Regions from separate parts of the Vibrio sp. 1069 genome, predicted to be linked through region 2. Evidence: predicted binding sites of a transcription regulator. Region 2 holds the regulator's gene; the other holds the start of a gene.
The links. The regulator PurR, encoded in region 2, represses purine synthesis genes. The targets are predictions, from matches to a motif close to TNANGNAAACGTTTNCNTNA.
Positions count from the first base shown of each region.

Region 1 (4,964 bases), on a different contig from region 2:
GCGGCGCTCACAGCCCATGATTAGATCGAGGTTACGCAAACCGATGTCAAAATCGATCACCGCGGTCTTTTTTCCCTTAAGAGCTAGACCAGAGGCGATGGCTGCGCTTGAAGTGGTTTTACCAACGCCACCTTTACCAGACGTTACTACAATAATGCGTGCCATTTTTTTTCCTTTTTAGATTAAATCGCGAGAACTTCTAAATGTAATGATTCATCGGCTTTACTGATCATTACTTTCTTTTGCCAGTACTCGCTTTCAATTTGATCGCTTAACCAGTAGTCACCCGCAATGGATACCAGTTCTGCTTGTAAATCGTGGCAAATAATACGCGCTTCCTGCTGACCACTTGCTCCTGCAATCGCACGACCTCGAAGTGTGCCATGGATATGAATAGAGCCGTCAGCAATGACTTCAGCACCTGCACTTACGTGCGCTAGCACCACCAAATCACCATCTTTTGCGTAGATCTGTTGTCCTGAGCGGACAGGCGTACGAACTACTTTCGTTGGTGCCATTTTGGCAGGTGCTTGGCTTGGCGATTTGCTCGCCGACATAATGGCGAAGCCAGCTTCGGAAGCAAGGTTTTGTACACGCTTGTCTTTACAGCCCGTTACACCGACCGGAATAAAACCGGCATCTGAGATGCCTTGTTTAAGCTTAGGGAAATCAATGTCGCCTTGTACTTTTGCTATATTGATTACCAAAGGCGCGGATGCAAAAAAAGAAGGTGCTTGAGAAACTTTTTCTTGCAAAAATTCGACAGTCTTTGCGATCTCATTGTCAGAAAGGTGTAAAACTGACAATGTAAAACTGCTACCTTTAAGGTCTGGTGAATGGGTCATCGTGGACTTCTTGCCTTTATTGAAAGAGCGTTGCCTTAAACTAGGTATGTCATGTTATATTTCATCCTTTGACGCAGCAAGTTCTCTCGTGGGCAAATAGGTGAATTAATCTCAAATTTGCTATTAAGTTTGCGAGAATTTGACGTTTTCAACCTAATCCGCACTCAACGCGGCTAAATCAGCATAAAAGGCGTGTCATGCTTTGTTCTATTTATAAAAGCTCGAAAAAAGAAGGTACTTATCTCTATATTCCGAAAAAGGATGATTTTTCACAGGTTCCTGACACCTTAATGCAGATGTTCGGTAAGCCTATCGCTGTCATGACGATTAAACTTGATGGCCGTAAATTGGCACAAGTTGATATCGAAAAAGTGAAGGCTTCATTACAAAATGATGGCTTCTTTCTTCAGGTTCCACCGCCGCCGGAGAACCTATTAGAAAAGTACAAAGAACAAAAAGCCCAGCAGAAAGGCGAATAACGTCATCGTTTTTCATCTGGGATTTCTGCCTTGCTCAAGGAGGGCAATATGAAAAAGATACTGGCTACCATGCTTAGCGTTGGTATGTGTACCTCGGCTTTTGCAAGTAGCGAGGGTTTTGATGAATACTTGAATAAGCTGCGTGCTGAAGCTCGTGATAAAGGTATCTCAGAGCAGGTCATTAGTGCTGCTTTTGCTAATGTTGAGTACAAGCCCCGAGCAGTAAAAGCGGACCGAAACCAACCAGAAAAGAAACTGACATTGGATGAGTACATTCCTCGCGCGGTGCCTGAATGGAAGGTGAAGCAAGCCAGACAACTCTACAAAGAGCATTACACCGAGCTAAAGCGTATAGGCGATGAGTACGGTGTCCACCCGCGCTTTATTGTGGCACTTTGGGGAGTTGAAAGTAACTTTGGTAAGTTTACCGGCAACTTTAAAGTGATTGATGCACTATCCACAATGGCATTTGAAGGCCGTCGTGAAGAGTTTTTCCGTAAAGAGACTATGTCGGCACTTCAGATCCTCGATCAAGGCCATATTGAGCTAGAGAACTTTAAAGGCTCATGGGCTGGTGCGATGGGTCAATGCCAGTTTATGCCAAGCTCTTTCCTTCGTTTTGCTGCTGACGGCAACGGTGATGGTAAAAAAGACATATGGCAATCTGAAGCGGACGTGTTTGCATCAACCGCTAACTATTTGAGCAAGTCTGGTTGGGATGATAAATATACTTGGGGTCGCCAAGTTAAGGTTCCTAAAAATATTGATCGCAGCCTAGAAGGGCGCACGGCTGAAAAAGGCAAATACCTTCAAGAGTGGAGCCAATTAGGTATCACAAAATATGACGGTAGCCCGTTGCCAAAACTGGATGAAGACATCAAAGCATGGTTGATCATGCCGGACGACGAGAATGGTCGTACGTATCTGGTTTACAATAACTACAACGTATTGATGAAGTGGAACCGCTCTTACTACTTCGCACTTGCTGTGAGTCACTTGGCTGACCGCATTAAATACTGATCTGCCATCAAACAATTTGGCATTCAGTCTTCAATACAAGGGCTCTTCGGAGCCCTTTGTTTTTTCTATAACCAAATCGAGGTAAAGCGTGTTATCTGAACGTGCCGCACAAATGGTGATTTTCTCCGCTCTTCTTAAACACAAAAGCTTCACAGCTGCTGCAAAGAGCTTAGGCGTGTCGGTGTCTCATGTGAGTAAACAGTTGAGTCAGTTAGAAGCGTCTCTTGGTATCAAGCTTGTTCAACGTACTACGCGAAGCTTTACGCCGACTGAGGCAGGGAAAACCTTTTTTCATCACTGTGAGCAAGTGGTACAAGCGGTGAGCAGCGCCACATTAGAGATGGAAACCCAGCGGGATGAAGTAGCAGGTTTGGTACGTCTTGGGTTGTCGCAATCATTTGGTACCTTACACATTATTCCAGCGATTCAAGAGTTACGCGAACTGTATCCTCAACTTCAAGTGGAAGTACATCTGTTTGACTATAAGGTCGATATGTTAGCCGAAGGGCTCGATTTATGGGTAACCAACAACGAGCATTTGCCTGAAGGTTACATTGCGCAGCGTTTGACGGATTGCCAGTTTGTTGTTGCGGCATCGCCAGATTACTTATTGAAACATGACACGCCAGCAGAACCGGATGACCTATCTGCTCACAACTGCCTCATATACAGAAGCTGGGAGCGTGACTATACGGGGTGGGCGTTTACCAAAGATCAGCAAGAATTGAACGTAAAAGTCTCGGGTAACTATTCAGTGGATCTGGCAGAAGCCGTTCGGGATGCGGCTATTGCAGGTTGGGGTATTGCCTACCTTGCCACTTACTTGCTGGGGGATGAGTTTAGAACGGGTAAGTTAATACAGCTGTTACCTGACTGGAAAGCCAGCCAGTCGATGCCGTTTTATGCGGTATACCCAAGCCGCCAGCATATGCCAAAAAAAATATCCGCAGTGATTAACTTTATCAAACAGAAGATCGGCAACCCTTGTCATTGGGACCAACGTTTGGCGCCTTACATCTCTATTCCTAAATAACAGGATCAATGACGTTGTAGAACGACACATAAGGTGATTCACTTCACAAAAATTTTTCCTGAACCAGAAACATATTTTCCATATGGAAATAATTAAAATAAGCAAACGTTTATCTTCAATAAATTCAATTGGTTATTTTGTTGGTCAGTTATTGGTCGCTTAAACTTTTCACACTGTTAACATCCTCAACTTGCAGCATTTTGAGTCCGCTATACAATCCGGTGCCTTCCATATCCCCCTTCTGTCGGATTCATTTTATGAACTCAATTATTGGTATCGTAGCCATACTATTCCTAGCATGGCTACTTTCTACAAATAGAAAAAATATAAAGCTGAGAACGGTGTCGTTTGCGTTTGCTTTGCAGGTACTGTTTGCGTTGTTGGTTTTATATGTACCAGCAGGAAGAGATGCGCTGAATTCAGTGAGCAGTGTTGTGTCGAATTTGATCAACTATGGTCAAGAGGGCATTGCGTTTTTATTCGGTAATTTGGCGACAGGGGGCTTCACCTTTGCGATCAATGTTCTGGGTATCATCGTTTTCTTCTCCTCTCTTATCTCAGGTCTTTATCACATTGGTGTGATGCCAAAAATCATTAACTTTATCGGTGGTGGTATTCAAAAGCTGCTGGGTATCGGTCGTGCGGAGTCTTTGTCTGCAACAGCAAACATTTTTGTCGGTACCATTGAAGCACCATTGATGGTAAAGCCTTACCTAAAACACATGACTGACTCGCAGTTCTTTGCAGTTATGACAGGTGGTTTAGCGTCAGTTGCTGGCGGAACGTTGGTCGGTTACGCATCACTGGGTGTCGACCTCAACTATCTTATTGCAGCTGCATTTATGTCGGCACCTGCCGGCTTGTTGATGGCAAAAATTTTAATGCCAGAAGATACGGATAAAGCAGCAGATATCGACATTAGCCAAGTTGAAATTCCACGTGCAACCAACGTAGTAGAAGCATTAGCCGATGGTGCCATGGCGGGTGTACGCATTGCTGTATCGGTCGGTGGTACGTTACTGGCGTTTATTAGTGTCATTGCAATGCTAAACGGTATGTTAGGTTGGATAGGTGATCTGATTGGGACACCATTAAGTTTTGAGCTCATCCTAGGTTTTGTGTTTGCGCCAGTCGCTTGGTTGTTGGGTATACCATGGCAAGAAGCAACCACAGCAGGCTCGCTGATTGGTAACAAGATTGTGGTGAATGAGTTCGTCGCTTTCATCCAGCTTGCAGAAGTGAAGTCTCAACTTAGTGAACACTCACAAGCAATCGTGACGTTTGCTTTGTGTGGCTTTGCAAATATCTCAAGCATGGCGATGCTGATTGGAGGGTTGGGCTCTTTGGTACCAGAAAAGCGTGCATTTGTTTCTAAGCATGGTTTCCGTGCGATTATCGCTGGTGTCATGGCGAACTTAATGAGCGCTTCTATTGCGGGCGTGATTTTAAGTCTGTAATTGAAATAGATATCAACAATTAGCAAAAAGGCTCCTTGCGGAGCCTTTTTCGTATCTGAAATTTACGTTATTTGTCTGTGTGGAACTGTTCGCAAGCGAGCATCGTGTTCTCAATTAAACTTGCGACGGT
Region 1 covers NZ_JAWOWP010000010.1:81,957-86,920, forward strand. Annotated here, with positions in the region: gene minD (septum site-determining protein MinD) at 1-165, opposite strand, end outside; gene minC (septum site-determining protein MinC) at 183-845, opposite strand; gene R7040_RS15640 (YcgL domain-containing protein) at 1,043-1,324, shown strand; gene R7040_RS15645 (lytic transglycosylase domain-containing protein) at 1,373-2,344, shown strand; gene R7040_RS15650 (LysR family transcriptional regulator) at 2,433-3,377, shown strand; gene R7040_RS15655 (NupC/NupG family nucleoside CNT transporter) at 3,635-4,834, shown strand; gene folD (bifunctional methylenetetrahydrofolate dehydrogenase/methenyltetrahydrofolate cyclohydrolase FolD) at 4,902-4,964, opposite strand, start outside.
Region 1: the regulator PurR is predicted to act here: its motif matches at 3,475-3,494, upstream of R7040_RS15655 (NupC/NupG family nucleoside CNT transporter).

Region 2 (4,964 bases):
GTAGACGAAAACCTAAAGGAACCTGCGGATCACTTAGCCGTTGAGCTCGACTTTCTCGGGAACATGATTATCCGCTCAAACGAGCTTGAACAAGAAAAACACATGGAAGAAGCCTTCGTTAAACAAAACGACTTTATCCAGCAACAATTGATGTCTTGGTTACCTCAGTTTTCAGACAAATGTAAACAATTCGACGAATTTGGATTTTACTCGAGTGTCGCGAAACTATTAGTTGCATTTTGTAAACTAGACAGCGCCTACCTTCTTGGTGAATAATTGCCGCCTATTTTTAGGGAGCCTGCCTATCGGGCTTCCTGTATGCCTGAAAGTGACCAATTGTAAGTAACTTGGGTATAATATTCGTTTGCCTTAACTTAGCGCAAAGACGCTTGGTTATTTAGCAGTCAAAATGTGACTTCAAATACACAAATCTCTTGCTGAAAACATTGCTAGTCAGTTCACATAGGGCTAAAATGTGAGCGCAAACGATTAAATATGATTTATATGTAAACCGCTGAAATATAGCGGTTTTTGTGTTTTCTTAACAGGTTGATGGCAATTTCTCATCAGATAGAAAAAAGATAAAATTCATCGACCGATGCTGCTACGTACCCTTTTGTCGCACTTGGATCAACCGCTGCCGAGACACTTAGCGCCAATTTTATATTGCTAGGTGTGAAACCATTAGAGCATCAGGTACATCCAATACGACATATTTCAGTAGCTCGATACAGGACACCATTTATGGCCACGATAAAAGACGTTGCTCGCTTAGCCGGCGTTTCCACTACGACAGTTTCGCACGTTATCAATAAAACGCGTTTCGTTGCAGAAGCAACGCAAGAAAAAGTAATGAAAGCCGTTGACGAGCTGAATTACGCGCCAAGTGCCGTTGCACGCAGCCTAAAATGCAACTCAACTCGTACGATTGGCATGTTAGTAACTCAATCAACTAACCTATTTTTCTCAGAAGTGATTGATGGCGTTGAGAGCTACTGTTACCGCCAAGGCTATACTCTGATTTTATGTAACACAGGCGGGATTTACGAAAAACAACGCGATTACATTCGTATGCTGGCTGAAAAGCGCGTTGATGGCATCCTAGTGATGTGTTCTGACTTAACCGAAGAACTAAAAGAGATGCTTGACCGTCATGCGGACATTCCTAAAGTGGTCATGGATTGGGGCCCAGAGAGCTCACAAGCAGACAAGATCATGGATAACTCAGAAGAAGGTGGCTACATTGCAACCAAACATCTGATTGACAATGGTCATACGGATATCGCTTGTCTAAGCGGTCATTTTGAAAAGCTTGCTTGCCAAGAGCGCATTGCAGGTTTCCGTCGCGCAATGAGCGAAGCGAACCTAGCTGTAAATGAAGACTGGATCCTTGAAGGTAACTTTGAATGTGATACGGCCGTATTAGTTGCAGATAAAATTACCGCAATGGACAAGCGCCCGACGGCGGTATTCTGTTTTAACGACACAATGGCTCTAGGCCTAATGAGCCGCTTGCAACAAAACGGGATCAAAATTCCTGAAGATATTTCAGTGATCGGCTACGACAACATCGAGCTTGCGGAATACTTCTCTCCACCGCTAACGACTATCCACCAACCTAAACGTCGTGTTGGTAAAAATGCATTCGAAATTCTACTTGAGCGTATCAAAGATAAAGAACACGAAAAACGAATTTTCGAGATGCAACCTGAGCTTGTAATTCGAAATACTGTGAAAAAAATGAACTAAATTTCACTGTATTTAACCGTGTTAAATAAGCGCTCTACAGGGGCGCTTATTTTTTTGGAAAAATTAAGCATTCTCTAATACTTCACACCACTCTAATAACAATTGACTAACGTTAACTCCCTGTTTTATATAAATGTAATATATATTAAGAACTCCTTTTCAAAGGCCAATTTGCACCTTTCCATATGCAAAATAGAGCATTCAATCTATCATTTTTATTGAACCGAAATCACACTTTTAACGCTAAACCGTGATGTTAATTCAATATAAGAAGTATGCTCATTGTGTCACGCACAGGGCAAACCATTCGAAAGAGTGGGACGCAAAGCCTCCGGCCTGAACCATATTACGATATGGAAGGTAGCGGGGTTACCGATGGCAAGTGTGTAAGCAATGACTTTACTCTGTAATGACATTGTTTTTACGCATGTTTGCTACTCTCTCGGACCTGACTTTTGGTGGCGTAATATTAATTACACCGAGATAACAAAACATGGATAAACCGATACTCAAAGACTCTATGAAGCTATTTGAGGCACTTGGTAATATCAAGTCGCGCTCAATGTTTGGTGGCTTCGGACTATTCGCTGATGAAACAATGTTTGCACTAGTGGTAAACAATCAGCTTCATATCAGAGCAGACCAAAAAACTTCATCTGACTTCGAGAAACAAGGGCTAAAGCCTTACGTTTATAAAAAACGTGGCTTTCCAGTCGTTACAAAGTACTACGCTATTTCCAGCGATTTATGGGAATCAAGCGAACGCTTAATCGAAGTAGCGAATCAATCATTGAAAAAGGCAAAGCTTGAGAAAGAACAGCAAGCAAGTACAAAGCCTAACCGTTTGAAAGATTTGCCTAACTTACGACTGGCTACCGAGCGCATGCTAAAAAAAGCCGGCATCGAATCCGTAGAGAAGCTTGAAGAGGAAGGTGCGCTTAACGCCTATAAAGCGATAAGAGATACGCACTCTGCAACCGTCAACATTGAGTTGCTATGGGCACTAGAAGGGGCTATCAACGGCACTCATTGGAGTGTGGTACCTCAAGCTCGCCGAGATGAGTTGATGAACGGCCTCCAATAAAAGTCGGCCTAAAAACTATCTTGTAAAACCGCAGTCTAATCTGCGGTTTTTTTGTGAAATTTTTTCGGTTTTCCTACTGTCTTATTACATATATCCCAAATTGGAATCAAAATTATGAATAAGAAACTGATATTAGGTCTCATCCTACTAGCGGCTATCGTCTTTTTAGGTATTAACTTTGGCCAGTATTTAACCTTAGAGAATGCAAAAGCCCAACAAGAAGCACTAACTACATACATCGATCAGAATTTTGTATTCTCGGCTGCGATTTACTTTTTTACCTACATTGCAATTACCGCTTTTTCTATCCCAGGAGCGGCAGTAGTCACCTTACTTGGTGCAGCCTTATTTGGTTTTTGGACAAGCTTGCTACTGGTTTCTTTCGCTAGCACTATGGGGGCAACACTGGCCTTCTTGAGCAGCCGATACTTATTGCGTGACTGGGTACAAAACAAATTCGGAAATAAACTCAACGCAATTAATCAAGGTGTCGAAAAAGACGGAGCTTTTTATCTATTTTCCTTGCGTCTAATCCCTGTATTCCCTTTCTTTCTAATCAACTTACTGATGGGCTTAACGCCGATGTCTGTAGGTAGATTTTATCTCACTAGCCAAATAGGTATGCTGCCAGGCACAGCCGTATATCTGAATGCAGGTACTCAATTAGCAACAATTGAAAGCCTATCGGGCATTGTTTCACCCGCAGTATTAGCGTCTTTTGCGCTATTGGGACTATTTCCAATCATCACTAAATGGGTTATGAATAAAGTAAGGCCGACACCAAGTCAGCAAAACTCGTAATTGGTGAAGTGGGTATTTTGATGAAAATATTTATCGCTAAAAACCCAGCAGAAGCACACATTGTATGTGAGCTGCTTAAAGTGGAACAAATTTACTGTGAAGTTCGTGGAGAAGGTATTTTCGGCTTAAAAGGAGAACTGCCGTTTGGTGATGATACCGATCCTTATGTGTGGCTTTTTGACACTGCACAAAAGATGAAAGCTGAAGAAATAGTAAAAGCATATCGAAAACAATCCGATAGGCATGAGTATCAAGATTGGCAATGCCCAAAATGTCATGAAATAAACGAAGGGCAATTTGGTGCATGTTGGCAATGTGGATATCAACTAGGAGAGCTATAGCGGCTCTCCTATTCAGTGGATGCACTCAGTTTTAAGCACATACAGCTTGCTGTTTAATAAACTCGATGGAGTGTTGATTGAAGTCTTCTGGACGCTCTACATTGCATACATGACCACAATTCGGGATTTCTCGTAGAATGCTGAGCTTATGTGCTGCAACCATTTCTTTGACAGGTTTAATAAACATGTAATCCCTGTCGCCCATTAAGTAAAGAGTCGGAATGGGTAACTCTCGATCTTTAAAATATTTCATTAACGGATTTACATCAGCGGCAAGAATAAACCAACGTTTAAATTCTTTTTGGCAAAGCTTCTTGGCTTCGCGAATAAAAAGGTGGCGAGATTCTCGTTGGCTTCTTTGAGGCATAACAATATAAGCGAACAGTTTGTAGAGCCACATGTACGGTAGGATATGCTTACAAAAATTACCTAATTTCACCAATATCTGAGAACGAGTGTTAAGCCTTGTGACAGCACCGCCGAGCACCATCGAACGTACGCGCTCTGATGACAATTCAGCAAGGTTTCGAACAATAATAGTACCAAGCGACATACCGACAAAATGAGCGGATTGGATCTTTAAATGGTCCAATACTTTCAAAATATCTTGGGTAACTTCCGTAAAGGTATAACGGCTAGCAATGAGCTCTTTAAGTAACTGATTTGACTTTCCATGACCTCTTAAATCGATCAGCAATAAGTTAAAGTGTTGCTTGTAAGCTTTAATTTGCTTGAACCAGATAGAAGAGCTACCACCAGCACCGTGCACAAATACAACCCACTCATTACTAGTAGGGTGCAAATAGGTTTTATGAAAAAGTAGCGGCTGGGTCATATTGAGTATCAAAAAGATCGTGCTATTGAGTAAAAAGCCATCCTACCACACTCCCCTTACTCAAGATAATAAAGGCACCTCATTCGGTGCCTTTCGTTACAATTTTAAGTCAAACTAACGCTGAGTGGTAAAGCTGCAAATAAGATTCTGCGGC
Region 2 covers NZ_JAWOWP010000001.1:92,850-97,813, reverse strand. Annotated here, with positions in the region: gene torD (molecular chaperone TorD) at 1-276, shown strand, start outside; gene purR (HTH-type transcriptional repressor PurR) at 745-1,749, shown strand; cyclic di-GMP riboswitch class I at 2,037-2,126, shown strand; gene R7040_RS00400 (TfoX/Sxy family DNA transformation protein) at 2,243-2,833, shown strand; gene R7040_RS00395 (TVP38/TMEM64 family protein) at 2,948-3,634, shown strand; gene R7040_RS00390 (DUF2007 domain-containing protein) at 3,655-3,975, shown strand; gene R7040_RS00385 (alpha/beta fold hydrolase) at 4,007-4,810, opposite strand; gene glgA (glycogen synthase GlgA) at 4,920-4,964, opposite strand, start outside.